DNA from 2 places in the Sphingomonas sp. GC_Shp_3 genome. Region 2 is predicted to be linked to the other one. Evidence: riboswitches for the same ligand, from Rfam matches in the RefSeq annotation. Region 2 holds a riboswitch; the other holds the start of a gene.

Region 1 (7,263 bases), on a different contig from region 2:
GACACCGTGTCCGACCGCTATGCGCGGTTTGTCGAGCAAGAAGTCCTGCCGCGCGTACAGGCGCTGTACGGTGTGCGGTTCACCAGCGACCCCAATGGGCGCGCGACGATGGGCGGCAGTTCGGGCGCGGCGGCCGCCTTCACCATGGCCTGGTTCCACCCGGAATGGTATGGCAAGGTGCTGTCTTACTCAGGCACCTTCGTGAATCAGGCATCCCCTGCCGACCCGGCCACGCCGCACGGGGCATGGGACTATGCCGCCCGGCTGATCCCGGCGGCGCCCCGTAAGCCGATCCGCATCTGGATGGAAGTCGGCGAGCATGATCTTCACTGGCAGGACCCGGAGGAGAGCTACCACAACTGGCCGCTCGCGAACGACCGCATGGCCGCCGCGCTCGATGCCAAAGGGTACGACTATCGCTACGTCAAAGCGGCAGACGCGGTTCACGTCGACGGGGATGTCGTCGCCCAGACGCTGCCGGGCGCGCTGGAGTGGCTGTGGCGGGACTACCCGCGCGCGGGCGGCGGCGCCAACTAGCGGTTACGCCGTCACCGCCACCTCGATCGCGGCGGGCGCGACGCTCGCGGTGACCGGGGTGCACGCCAGCACCTCCCCGTCGATCGAGATGCGCTGTGGTGGGTCAGTTACGATGCGGAACGTCTTGCCGCGAAAATCCCTGCTCCCGGCATTACGATCGCGCAGCTTGAAGAACTTCGCCGACCAGTCCTTGGCGAGCGCCAGCTTGCTGGTGCCGACTACCGCTTGGATCAGCAGGTCGCGCGACGCCACGCCACCTTCCTCCGACAGCTCGACGCCGCCGTGGTGCGTCCCGTTGAGGATGCGGACCTCGGTCGCCCAGAGGCGGTGGAGCTGCGTGCCGTCATCCAGTTCAAGCCGGAATGCGCAGAACCGCACCGCGCACTTCAACGCCCACGCCAGATAGCCGACGCGCCCGGCATACCGCTTGAGCTTGTGCGGCACGGTTTCGCCGATCATCGTCGACAGGCCGATCGACGCGCCGTTCACGAAATGGTCGCCATCGATCATGCCGAGATCTACGCGCCTGCGTCGCCCATGCGCGATCGCCGCGATCGCGGAGTCGAGATCGAGCGGCAGGCCGAGCGACCGAGCGAAGCTGTTGGCGGTGCCGAGCGGAAGCACCCCGAACACGCAGACCTTGCCGACCAGTTCGTCGACCACGCCCGCCAGAGTGCCATCGCCACCGCCAACGATCACCATCGGCGCCCCCTCCGCGATCGCCTTGCGGGCGACGGTGGCAAGATCCTTGGGATCATCGACCGCGTGGGTCGCCAGCAGCGTGATGCCGGCCGCCGCCAGCTTGGTGCGCGCCTCCTCGTAAAGATCTTGCCCTTTACGCGAATGCGTGTTGACGATCAGCACGGCGTCGCGTGGCAGCGGCTTCATTTCCATTCCGCAACAACTCCCCAGCATCGCGACGGCTCCGCTGCTTCGTACATCATCGACAGGAAGATGGCGTGCAGCATCTTGAAAGCCTCCGACCGCTCGGCCATCTGCGGCGTTCAACCTGAAAGATCATGGGGAACCAGCATGACGACGACGATCGAAACCACGCCCGAAACCCGTTCTTTCGAGGCCGATGTCGCCAAGCTTCTGCACCTGATGGTGCACTCGGTCTATTCGGACAAGGACGTCTTCCTGCGCGAGTTGATCTCGAACGCGGCCGATGCTTGCGAGAAGCTGCGCTACGAGGGGCTGAGCGACGCCAGCCTGCTCGGCGACGACGGCCAGCCGCGCATCACCGTCACGCTCGACGCCGAGGCGCGGCGCCTGACCATCGAGGACAACGGCATCGGCATGACCGAGGCCGAGCTTGGCGAGGCGCTGGGCACGATCGCGCGCTCGGGCACCAAGGCGTTCATGGACAAGATCGCCGGCGCCAAGGATGCCGGGGACAGCCACCTGATCGGCCAGTTCGGCGTCGGTTTCTATTCGGCGTTCATGGTCGCGGATCGGGTCGAGGTTTTCTCGCGCCGGGCTGGTGGCGACACGGCAGCATCCTGGTCATCGGACGGGCTCGGCACCTATACGATCCAGCCGGTCGATACAGCCGAGGCGCCGGCGCGGGGTACGCGCGTGCTGCTCCACCTCAAGGAGGATGCCGCGAACTACACCGACGCCTTCGCGGTCGAGCGCACGATCAAGACGCAGTCGGGTCACGTGCCGGTGCCGATCTTCCTGAAGGAAAACCCCGACGCCGAGCCGAAGCAGATCGCCGACGGCGCTGCGCTGTGGACCAAGCCGAAATCCGAAATCACGCCCGAGGAATACAAGGATTTCTACCGCAGCGCCGCCGGTCAGTTCGACGAGCCCGCGCTGACGCTGCACTACCGCGCCGAGGGTCTGCACGAATATACCGTGCTGGCGTTCGTGCCGGAAACCAAGCCGTTCGACCTGTTCGATCCCGATCGCGCCGGCCGCATGAAGCTCTATGTTCGCCGCGTTTTCATCACCGACGATGCGGAGATCCTGCCGCGCTACCTGCGCTTCGTGCGCGGGTTGGTGCATTCCAACGATCTGCCGCTCAACGTCTCGCGCGAGATGATCCAGGAGAGCCCGGTGCTCGCCGCGATTCAGAAGGCGGTCGCCAACCGCGTGCTGTCGGAACTCGATAAACTGGCCGCCAACGACACCGAACGGTACCTCAAGCTGTGGGACAATTTCGGCGCGGTTCTGAAAGAGGGTTTGTACGAGGATTTCAGCCGCCGCGAGACGTTGCTCGGCCTCGCGCGCTTCAAGACCACCACCTCCAATGGTGAATGGCGTTCGCTGAAGGACTATGCCGCCGGTCTGAAGGACAATCAGACCGCGATCTATTACGCGACCGGCACGGATCTCGAGCGGCTCGCCACCTCGCCGCAGCTCGAAGGGTTCCGCGCGCGTGGTATCGAAGTGCTGCTGCTCGCCGATCACGTCGACAGCTTCTGGATTACCGCCGGGGTGGATTATGACGGCAAGCCGTTCAAGTCGGTCACGCAGGGTCTTGCCGATCTCAGCCTTATCCCGCTGCCGGACGGCGCCGAGCCCGCTGCCGCCGCGTCGGATGCGGTCAACGGCTTCATCGCCTTCGTGAAGGAAACACTCGGCGATGCGGTCTCGGACGTGCGCGTGTCCGATCGCCTCACCGAAAGCGCGGTGTGCCTGGTTGCGCCGGAACACGGCATGGACCGCCAGCTTGAAAAGCTGCTCGCCAACGCCGGCCGGCTCGACGCGGCGGCAAAGCCAGTGCTGGAAATCAACCCGCGCCACGCGCTCGTCGAGAAACTGAGCGCGGTTGACGACGGTGATCAGGCGGCGCGCGCTGACGCGGCGCACCTGCTGTTCGACGAGGCGCGCATCGCCGATGGCGAACTCCCGGTCGATCCGCGCGCGTTCTCTAGCCGGTTGATGCGCCTGCTGGAACGCGGCATCGGCTGACGGCACGACGGCGATAGCCCGATCCTCCGGGATCGGGCACCGCTCCCGTCGACCACCACCGACACATTACGACTTCCCACATTGCTGCCGACCGCCTAAGCGACGCCATCCCCGGGGGGCCGCTGATGTGTGGCTGAGAGGTGGGCAGCAGCTCACGACCCGCTGAACCTGATCCGGTTGATACCGGCGTAGGGAGGGCTGGCGGTCTCCCGTTGTCCCTTCGCATGGAGTGGACGCGAGACGATGCCGGTACGTTCTAATTTCCGACTAGAGATCCAAACAGCGGGTCTGAGCGCCGTCGTGCTGCCCGCGCTGCTGCTCGCCGCGCCCGCCGCCGCCGCGCCCGGCCCGGACGATACGCCGCCCGCCGACATCCGCGTCGTCGGCAATCCCGACCCCGAAGGGCTGCTGCCCGACCAGAGCGCGCCACAAGCGCGCAGCGCGATCTCCGCCGACTTCATCACCAAACAGGCGCCGACGCTCAACGCGTTCCAGCTCGTCAACCTGCTACCCGGCGCCAACGTCTCGTCAAGCGACCCGTACGGCCTGTCGACCACCTCCAGCCTGACCCTGCGCGGGTTGGGGCAGGACGAGATCGGCGTGCTGATGGAGGGCGCACCGCAGAACGACATCGGCTATTATTACGCCTACCCCGCGCAGTTCGCCGATGCCGAGAACCTCCGCCAGATCACGCTGGCGCAAGGCGCGGTCGATATCGATTCCCCCACCGTCGGCGGCGCGGGCGGGCTGTTGTCGCTGTCGCTCGACAATCCCAAGTCGGAGCGTGGCGGGCTGGTCGATCTGTCGATCGGCGAATACAACATGCGGCGCGCCTTCGCGCGGTTCGATACTGGCACGATCGGCAACACCGGCCTCAAGGCGTTCCTCTCCTATTCGAACACGCGCGCGGACAACTGGCGTGGCGCGGGCTACGATCTGCGCCAGCACGTTGACGCCAAGCTGCTCAACGAATGGGGCGACGGCAACCGCGCCAGCCTGTCGGTGTCGTTCAACGACGCCAACTCCTCGACCTATCCCAGCCCCACCCTCGCCGACTGGCAGGCGGAAGGGCGCGGCTTCAACTACGACAAAAGCTATAGCGACGGCGACACCAACTACTGGCGGCTGTACCGCGCGCCGTTCCGCAACATCTACGTGTCCGCGCCGCTGCATGTGAAATTGTCGGACCGGCTGACGCTCGACACCACGGGTTACCTGCAGTTCGGCTATGGCAACTCGCCTTACGGCACGCAGCTATCCACCAGCGGTAATTTCCTCGGCACCGAGGAACTCAGTCAACCGATCGCGCTGCCCGGCGCGGTGGATGGCACCGCCACCGTGCTCGGCAACTTCACCGGGGACCAATTCCGTGGCGGCGGCGTCGGCAAGCTGACGCTGGAGGCGGGTGCGCACACCCTCACCGCCGGGCTGTGGTTCGACTATGGCACGGACCGCGTGCTGCAGACCTATACGGCGATCCGCGACGATGGCCGCCCGGTCGATCCGTGGGGCTATCAGGACAAAGCGATCCGCACCGCCGATGGCCGCCTGCTCGCCTATGAGAACGAACGCACCGTCACCGTCACAAAGAGTTTCTTCGTGGCGGACAGTATCGCGCTCACTCCGCGCCTGCGTGTCGATATCGGCTTCAAGGGCGTCGACGTACTGCACAACGGCCGCAACTATTTGCCCGGCCCGCAGGACCGCGTGCGGTTCGACAGTTTCGCCGCCCTCCCCCGCGCGGCGGTGCATTACCAGCTCGACGACCGGCAGCAATTGTTCGCCAACATCACCACCAATTTCCGCGCGCCAGACGAGTACACGCTCTACAACAGCTACGATTCCGGTGAGCTCGTGGGCAAAGGCACCACCGCGCTGAAGAACGAATATTCGGTGTCGGAGGAAATCGGCTACCGCTACATCGGCCCGAGCCTGTCCGGGTCTGTAACGGGCTTCCACTACCATTTCCGCAACCGTCAGCTTGGCACCGTGGTCGATCTCGGCGGCGCGCAGATCAACTCGACGCTCAACGCCGGCAGTCAGACCAGCTACGGCGTGGATGCCGAGATCGACTATCGCCCGGCCAGGGGCGTGAGCTTCTACTTGTCGGGCGAGTATCTCCACGCCCGGCTCGACGACGATATCCCGATCGGCGACGATCTGCTGCCGACCAAGGGCAAGCATGCCGTTTCCAGCCCGACCTACCAGATCGGCTTCGGCGGCACCTATGACGACGGGCGGCTGTTCGGCAGCTTCGCGCTGAAATACGTCGATCGCCAATATGCCACCTTCGTCAACGACGAGAGCATCAAGGAATATGCCACGCTCGACCTGTCGATCGGCATGCACCTCGCCGACCTGCTCGACGGCAAGCGCACCGACCTGCGCCTCAACGCGATCAACGTCACCGACCCGCACGTCCTGTCCGGCGTGGAGGCGGTCACCCCCAACGCGCATGATACGGTCGGGCGTGGCGGCACGGGCATCGCCGGCGCCGCCCCCGCTTATTACATCGGCAGCGGGCGCGCGGTAAGCGCAACGCTGTCGCGCGCGTTCTAAGGCGTGGCGACCGCCAGCCATCAGGTCCACGGCATGGGCACCCAGACGGTCGCGCCGACCTGGGCACCGATCACGGTGGACGAGGCGGCGGCGGTGCTCGCTCACTTCCCCGACGCCGGGGAGATGCACGCTCTGCGCTGGCACTCGCCGCGCCCATTCTCCGCCGCGACTTTGGTGGAGGCGCAGCGCGGCACCTTCCTGCTCAAACGGCACGATCTCCGCGTACGCTCTGCCGAGGGACTCGCGGAGGAACACGGGTTCATCGCCCATCTCCGCACTGCCGGCATAACGGTGCCCGAGGTGATGCACACGGGAGACCGCACCAGCGTGGTCGCCACCCACGCCGGCAGCTACGAACTCCACCGCCAGTCCCCCGGCGCGGACCTGTACCGGGATCGTCATTCGTGGACGCCGTTCCTGTCGCACACCCACGCCCACGCCGCCGGCGTTGCGCTGGCGCGGCTGCACGATGCGGCGCAGGGCTACCCCGCGCCTGCCCGCCGCGCGCAGCCGCTGGTGGCGAGCCTCTCGATCCTCCCCGCAGCCGATCCGCTCGCCGCTGCCGACACGTATGTCGCCGCGCGACCGGCGCTGGCCGCCTATCTCGCCGACCGGCCATGGCGCGCAGAGCTGGCGCGGCTGTTCGCCACCTTCGGCACCGGGCTGGCCGATCGCCTCGCCGCGCAGCCGCCACTGTGGACGCATAACGACTGGCACCCCTCCAACCTGCTGTGGACCAACACCGGCAAGGTCGCGACCGTGTTCGACTTCGGCCTCGCCGATCGCACCTCCGCGCTGCACGATCTCGCCACCGCGATCGAGCGCACCGCCTTCCAGTGGCTGCACCCGAACTGGCAGGCGACCGACTTCGCGGATGCAGGCGCGGCGCAGGCCCTGCTCGCCGGCTATGCGACGATCCGCCCGTTGAGCAACGACGACCGCGAGACCATCGCCGCGCTGCTCCCGCTCGTCCACGTCGAGTTCGCGCTGTCCGAAGTCGACTATTTCGCCGGCATCGTCGCCGCGCCCGCCGATGCCGCGCTGGCGTGGGACGGCTATCTGATCGCCCATGCCGACTGGTTCGGCAGCCCGGCCGGGCGCGCCTTCCTCCACAATCTGCGCGCATCCTGATGTCGCCGCTGGAGATCGCCGCCGTTATCGCCAGTATCCTCGGCGTGTGGCTCACCGCCAAGCGGCGGATGCTGTGCTGGCCGGTCAACCTGCTGGCCTGCGCGCTCTATTTCAAGC
Region 2 (7,263 bases):
TCGGCCTATGGGGTGGCTGGCAGGTGCGGCGGTACGCGCCGGACGGCACGTTGCTCGCGATTGTGGCGATGCCCTGCGCGAACTGCACAAAAGTCGCGTTCGGCGGCCCGGACCTGCGCACCGGCTACGTGACCACCGCGCGCAAGGGCTTGTCGGAGGCGGAACTGAACGGCCAACCGCTTGCCGGCGGCTTGTTCGCGTTCGACGCGCCGGCGCCCGGCGTGGCGCTGCCCGAGATGCGCTTGCCGGCGTGAGCGGGTATCGCGTTCTCGGCGACTGGGGCACGACCCGGCTGCGGCTGTTCCGGATCGAACACGGCGCGGTGACCGACCGCGTCTACGGTGACGGGATCGGCACACCCGGGATTGTGCCCGAGGCAGTGCTGCGTGCTGCGCTTGCCAGTTGGGCGGGCGAGGGTTCGCCCGAGACGATCCGACTGTGCGGCATGGTCGGCGCGCGCGACGGCTGGCGTGAGGTACCCTATGCCAATTGCCCCGCCACCCGCGACGCGTGGCTGGCGGCGGCGACCGCGCTGACGCTCGACGGTGTGCCGGTCGAGATCATGGCCGGGCTTGCCTGTGTCGATGCCGAAGGCGTGCCGGACGTGATGCGCGGCGAGGAAACGCAACTCTACGGTGCGCTGGCGCTCGCGCCCGACCTCGCGGGCGGTCGGCACATCGTCGTACTGCCCGGCACACACAGTAAATGGGCGGTGATCGAGGATGGCGCGATCACCGGCGTCCGCACGATCTTGACCGGTGAGGTATTCGCGCTGCTGCGCCAGCATTCCACGCTCGCGCGTGGCATGGCGGCTGGTGATGCGGGTGCGGAGGCGGAGGGTTTCGCCGCCGGTCTTGTCCGCGCCGAGCGCGGCGTCCTGAGTGGTCTGTTCGGTGCGCGCGCCATGCAGTTGCGGGGCGGCAAGACGCCCGACTGGGCGTTGGGCTATCTTTCCGGTCTCGTCATCGGTGGCGAGATTGCGGAGATGCGCGCCACGCTGGCGGACGCGAGCAACGTGACGATCATCGGCGATCCGCGTCTCGCCGACCTATATACACAGGCGTTCGCGCGGAATGGCATCGCGGTGCAGCGCCTCGACGGCGATGCCTGCGTGCTTGCCGGACTGTCATAAGGAGGTTTCATGACGCTCGACGAATTGCTTGCGGAGGGCGTGCCCCCGGTTGCCGCAATTTTGCGCGGCCTACGCCCCGATGAGGCGCTCGACGTGGCGGCGGCGCTGATCGACAACGGCGTGCGTATTCTCGAAGTGCCGTTCAACTCGCCCGAGCCGCTCAAGAGCATCGCCGCCATCACCGAGGCGTTCGGCGACCGCGCGCTGATCGGCGGCGGTACCGTGCTGACCGTCGAGGCGGTCGAGGCGCTGGCGGGAGTCGGTGGCCGGTTACTAGTGACGCCCAACACCAACCCCGCAGTGATCGCGCGCGGTGTCGCGCTCGGGCTGGAGGCGCTGCCTGGCTTCATGACGCCGAGCGAGGCGTTTCAGGCGATTGCCGCCGGTGCGCGGCGGCTGAAGCTGTTCCCCGGCGCCAGCCTCGGCCCGGCATACCTGAAGGCAGTGCGCGACGTCTTGCCGCGCGACGTAAAGGTGTGGGCGGTCGGCGGCACCAACGCCGAGACGTTGCAGGACTGGCTTGACGGCGGTGCGGAGGGCATCGGCGTTGGCGGCGCGCTGTTCAAGCCGGGCGACAGCGCGACGGTGGTCGGCGAGCGTGCGGCGGCGCTGACGGCGGCGTGGCAGGCCACACAGGCCTAGCCGCAACTGCGAAGGCTGGCGGGAACGATCTTCCCGCGCGGTAAGAGACGGTCCGGGTAACCACCCGGACCGTCTTGATCTGCTTGTTAGCGCTTAGTCGTGCTCGCGGTCGCCGGCGCCCATGTAGAGCTCGCTGCCGGTTTCCTTGAACACCTGGCTCATCGCCGCCATGCCAGCCTCGGCCTCGTCGGCTGCGACGAACGTTGCGACCGGTGCGTTCTGCTTGGCGGCAAAGTCCCGGACCTCCTGCGTGATCTTCATCGAGCAGAACTTCGGCCCGCACATCGAGCAGAAATGCGCGCTCTTGGCACCTTCCGCCGGCAACGTCTGATCGTGATACTGCTCGGCGGTGTCGGGATCGAGCGAGAGGTTGAACTGGTCGCGCCAGCGGAATTCGAAACGCGCGCGTGAGAGCGCATCGTCGCGCAGCTTGGCGGCGGGGTGGCCTTTCGCCAGATCGGCCGCGTGTGCCGCCAGCTTGTACGTCACCACGCCGACCTTGACGTCGTCGCGGTCGGGCAGGCCGAGATGCTCCTTGGGCGTGACATAGCAGAGCATCGCGGTGCCGAACCACCCGATCATCGCCGCACCGATGCCACTGGTGATGTGATCGTAGCCCGGCGCGATATCGGTCACCAGCGGCCCGAGCGTATAGAACGGCGCCTCACCGCAGGCGGCGAGTTGCTTATCCATATTCTCCTTGATCTTGTGCATCGGCACATGGCCGGGGCCTTCGATCATCACCTGCACGTCCTGTTCCCACGCGCGCTTGGTGAGCTCGCCCAAGGTATAGAGTTCGGCGAACTGCGCTTCGTCGTTGGCATCGGCGTTCGAGCCCGGACGCAGCCCGTCGCCAAGCGAATAGGCGATGTCATACGCCTTCATGATCTCGGTAATCTCGTCGAAGCGCTCGTAGAGGAAGCTCTCCTTGTGATGCGCGAGGCACCATTTCGCCATGATCGAGCCGCCGCGCGAAACGATGCCGGTGACGCGCTTCGCCGTCATCGGGATGTAGGGCAGGCGCACGCCGGCGTGGATGGTGAAGTAATCCACACCCTGTTCGGCCTGTTCGATCAGCGTGTCGCGGAACACCTCCCACGTCAGATCCTCGGCAATGCCGCCGACCTTTTCCAGCGCCTGGTAGATCGGCACGGTGCCGATCGGGACGGGCGCGTTGCGGATGATCCATTCGCGCGTGTCGTGGATATTGCGGCCGGTGGAGAGGTCCATCACCGTGTCCGCGCCCCAGCGGATCGACCACACCATCTTGTCGACTTCGCTCGCCACGTTGGAGGCGACCGCCGAATTGCCGATGTTGGCGTTGATCTTGACCAGAAAGTTGCGCCCGATCGCCATCGGCTCACTTTCGGGGTGGTTGATGTTCGATGGGATGATCGCACGACCACGGGCAACCTCGTCGCGGACGAATTCGGGCGTCACGTAATCGGGGATTGACGCCCCCCAATCCTGACCGTCGCGGACGAGCTTTTCCTTTGCCTCTGCACGGCCGAGGTTCTCGCGGATCGCGACATATTCCATCTCAGGCGTGATGATGCCGCGACGCGCGTAGTGCATCTGGCTGACGTTCATGCCCGATTTGGCGCGCAGCGGACGCTTCACCACGTTGGGGTATTGCGGCACGCCGGCCGAACGATCGGGGCCAGACAAGCCGTTGTCTTCGGGCCGGATTTCGCGACCGTCGTAGCGTTCGACATCGCCGCGAGCCTCGATCCAGCCGCGGCGCAGTTCGGCCAGACCGGTGTTGATATCGATCAGCGCGGCCGGATCGGTGTAGGCGCCGGAGGTGTCGTAAACGCGCAGCGGCGGCTCGCCGCAGCCGGGTTCGAGGTGGACCTCGCGCATCGCCACGCCCGCGCCGGGTATGTTCGGGGACGTGACGTGGATTTTCTTGGAACCCCGGATCGGGCCGGTGGTGACGCCAATTTCGGTTCTGGTGGGCAGGTCGGCCATGCGTCGTCTCCTCAAATGAGAGAAAACGGACCTTGCCAGACCGCTCCCTCCCTACGCCGGTAAGCCCTTGCGGGGCCGGATCAGGTTCAACGGGTCGAGCGGAATTGCACCGCCCCTCTCAGCCTCAAGGCTCCCCGGGGAATGGCGTGATGATAGGTCGGTTCGGTGGAGCCGTCCAGCCCTGACGATGCCGCAGTTCGGGCGGCAAAGGCGCGCGTCCTGCGCTTTGGCGATGGGCTAACGCACGCGACGCAGGGGCTATCGCGCGTGTGCTGGCAGCTAAATCGACAGGCCGCGCGAGGTTGAGCGCCCCGCGCGGCGGCGTCGGGATCAGGCGTTGCTGGCTGCGCTGGTCTTGATGTTGCCGTTGACGCCGGCCGGATAGAACCCGCCTGACGTGACCGCGGCGCTGTTGAGGTAGAGGACGTTGAGAACTTGCCCGGCGGTGCGCGTGTAGACTCGCCCGTTACCGTCGACCGGCGCGATGTTGGCGGCGGTGCCGGTACCGGTGATGCCCTGATCGATATCGGCCGACCCGTCGAGGCCGTCGCGCGCGTTGCTGAACTGGCCGGCGGCGCTGCCCTGGCCCATCGTGTACAGCGTCGTGCGGATCAGCGCGGCGTGGTAGGATTGCGTCGCGAGCATCCCCGCCACCGCATCGAGGTACACCACGCTGGTGAGCAGCGTCGACACGCCCTTCAACGCCGTGACCACGAGATCCTTGAACACGAAGGTGGCGAGCAGGAAATTAAGGTCGCTCGCATACGGGTCGAACGTCACGCCGGCGGCGGCGTAGCCACCAAGCTGCGCGATCCGGGTGAAGGCACCACTCGCGCCGCCGTCGATGTTGAGCGCGGGCTGTGCCACTGCCGAGGAACCGAGCGCCGAGCGCAGGAACCGCAGATGGGCGAGGTCGTCCGCCGCGATCTCGCGCGCATATTGGCCGATGGTGGCGTTGGCGAAGCTGACCGCGCGACCGCCCGTGACCGACCCTTGCGTACCGGTGCCGGTGAGCAGCGCCGCGCCGCCGCCGGGGAAGTTTCCGCTGCCGGTGGTCGTCTGGGTATCGGCGATTGCCGAGATATTGGTGCCGGTCGTCACGAACTGGCCGAACTGCGCCTGAAGATATTGCAGGTTGAGCAGGAGGTTGAGCGCATCGGCGTCGATGATTGCGCTGGTGCTGCTTGGCGTAGGGGTCGGCGTCGGCGTTACGGTCGTATCGTCGCTGCTGCCGCCGCAGGCGCTGAGCAGCGCAAGGCCACCGGCCGCCGCACCGATCTGCGCGGTGCCGCGCAGGAAGTTGCGGCGCGCGAGGCTGCGGCGGTCGTCGGCGGTTTGAAGGATATCGGTCACGGGAAAACTCTCCGGGCGAAAATTCGGGATGGCTCGGGCGTGTCTGGCGCCGGTCAGTTCGCGCCGCTGGCGACGGTGGTGCCGTTCACGCCGGCGGGGAAGAAACCGCCGAGCGAGACCGACAGGCTGTTGAGATAGACGATGTTGAGCACCGCCGTCGTCGCGCGGGTGTAGGTCTGCCCGTTGGCGGCGGTGGGCGAGATGTTCGACACGAGATTGCCGTTGGCATCGGTCGTCGGCGAAATGCCCTGATCGTCGTCGCTGCTGCCGCCGTCGAGCGCGTCGCGCGCGTTGGAGATCGCATCCGCATTGGCGCGAAGGGTCGAGCCGCTTACCGCGCCCTTGGCGTAGAGTAACGTGCGGATGGTGCCGGCATGATAGGCGGTCGCGCCGAGCAGGCCGACGAGCGATTCGCGATTGGTGGCGTCGCTCACGCTGGTGACGAGGCCCTTGTAGGCGGTCGCGACGACATCCTCGAGCAGGAACGCGGCGAGCAGGAAGTTGCTGTCGCTCGCGTACACGTCAAAGCCCGCGCCGGAGGCAACGAGACCGGCGGCGCGCATCGCGGTGCTGAACGCGCTGGTGGCGGTCACGTCGAGGTCGATCTTGGGCTGGGCGATCACGTCGGCGCCGGCGGTTGTGCGCAGGAAAGCGACACGCGCGGCGGCCTCGGTGGCGAATTCGCTGGCGATCTGCGCCACGACGGGATCGGTAAAGGTCGCCTGCCGGCCGCCGGTTACCGCCCCGGCGGTTCCCGCGCCGGTCAACTGTGCGGCGGGGAGACCAGCGCCGTTCGCAGCGAGGCCGTAGAATTGCGCGAGCAGATATTCGAAGTTCAGCGCGAAATTGACGATCGAGGAATCGGTAACGGTATCAGCGAAGGCGACCCCGCTGACGGTGAGCGCGGCGGCGCCCGTCGCGGTGATCGCAGCAGCGCCAAGCGCGGTGCGGAAGAAGGCGCGGCGCTCGTTTTGCGTCTCGTCACGAATTTCGGGAGCATCCTCGTGCAGGGCAGTCATTCTCGTCCTTCCGGCGTGTCACCTGGAGCCAGGGTGCGCGCCGTCGGCCAGGCCGGATACGACACGGCCGCCCCCGCCCACGCAGGGCAAGAACGGCCGGAGTCGCAGCGGGACGCACACATGCGCCCCGTAGAGACGGTTTAGAAGGTGTACGCAAGCCCGGCCGCGCCGATCCACTGGTTCGGGTTGCCGGCGGTGCGGACGATCGGGCTGTACGAATAGCTGTTGAGCAGCCGCGAATAGCTGCCGCCTGCGACCAATTTCACGCCGTGCAGCAGATCGCCGGTCAGCGAATAGGTGAAGAAGCCGCCGACCTGATAGTCTTTCCAGCCGGAACGGGCGTTGTACGTCGGCAGGCCGCTCAGCATGCTCTGCGTCGGCGAGATGCTGAAGTAGGTCTGGCCATAGCCGCGCTCGACATGTTCCGCGGATGCGACGAGGCCGACCGCGGCCTTGCGGCTGAGCGGGGTCAGATAGTTGATCGACGGCTGCCAGATGCCGCTGTCGTGCACGTTCGACACGTCGTGACGGTAGCTGACCGACACCGACAGCTTGTCATACGGGCTGGTGATGATGCCGGTCTTGCCGATGCCGACATAGCCGCCCAGTTCGATCGCGGTATCGATCTTGCCGAGCGCGCGGACGCGCGGATCGTCGATGTTCTTGCGCGAGGTGCGGTTGAAGTTGATCACGCCGATCGGGCCGGCCTGAAAATCGAGGGTCTGGCCGGGGCGGTTCGGGATCAGGTCGATCGAGGCGCGGTTGCCGATCAACGAGAAGGCGAAGCCCTTGAACTGGCCAATCACTGCCGGTGCGGGCGTGAAGCGGTAGTCGTTCGAACCTTCATAATCCGGCAGGTATGCGCCGGCCACGCCGACCGTAACATTGTCGCCACCCAGCTTCGCCGCAAGATCGGCATTGGCAGCCGCACCCTCCGTCTGCGCGAACGCCGGAGCGGCGGCAAGCAGCACGGCGACCGGAAGAGCGGCGGCAAAACCGCGGTGGAACAACTTCGACACTGGCAAATCCCCTGCATGCACTCAGTATATAATCGCCGCGTAACGCCGCGTTGCGGCAATTGGCTCCCATGTCGTTACGGGGTGATGACGATTTCGCAAAAGCGTGACAATCCGGCCACGGCAGCGG

The links. A riboswitch is a leader RNA that binds a small molecule or an ion and turns the genes downstream of it on or off. The one in region 2 is predicted to bind thiamine pyrophosphate.
Region 1: linked by a shared signal. The riboswitch ahead of OXR00_RS00435 (TonB-dependent receptor) and the one ahead of thiC (phosphomethylpyrimidine synthase ThiC) in region 2 are both predicted to bind thiamine pyrophosphate.

Annotation. Positions count from the first base shown of each region.
Region 1 covers NZ_JALNUT010000001.1:84,119-91,381, reverse strand. Annotated here, with positions in the region: gene OXR00_RS00450 (alpha/beta hydrolase-fold protein) at 1-537, shown strand, start outside; gene OXR00_RS00445 (diacylglycerol kinase family protein) at 541-1,431, opposite strand; gene htpG (molecular chaperone HtpG) at 1,570-3,456, shown strand; TPP riboswitch at 3,559-3,668, shown strand; gene OXR00_RS00435 (TonB-dependent receptor) at 3,700-6,015, shown strand; gene OXR00_RS00430 (aminoglycoside phosphotransferase family protein) at 6,049-7,146, shown strand; gene pnuC (nicotinamide riboside transporter PnuC) at 7,146-7,263, shown strand, end outside.
Region 2 covers NZ_JALNUT010000006.1:33,832-41,094, reverse strand. Annotated here, with positions in the region: gene OXR00_RS12930 (SMP-30/gluconolactonase/LRE family protein) at 1-254, shown strand, start outside; gene OXR00_RS12925 (2-dehydro-3-deoxygalactonokinase) at 251-1,132, shown strand; gene OXR00_RS12920 (2-dehydro-3-deoxy-6-phosphogalactonate aldolase) at 1,142-1,774, shown strand; gene thiC (phosphomethylpyrimidine synthase ThiC) at 1,868-3,745, opposite strand; TPP riboswitch at 3,777-3,892, opposite strand; gene OXR00_RS12910 (ferritin-like domain-containing protein) at 4,076-5,098, opposite strand; gene OXR00_RS12905 (ferritin-like domain-containing protein) at 5,152-6,117, opposite strand; gene OXR00_RS12900 (MipA/OmpV family protein) at 6,258-7,136, opposite strand.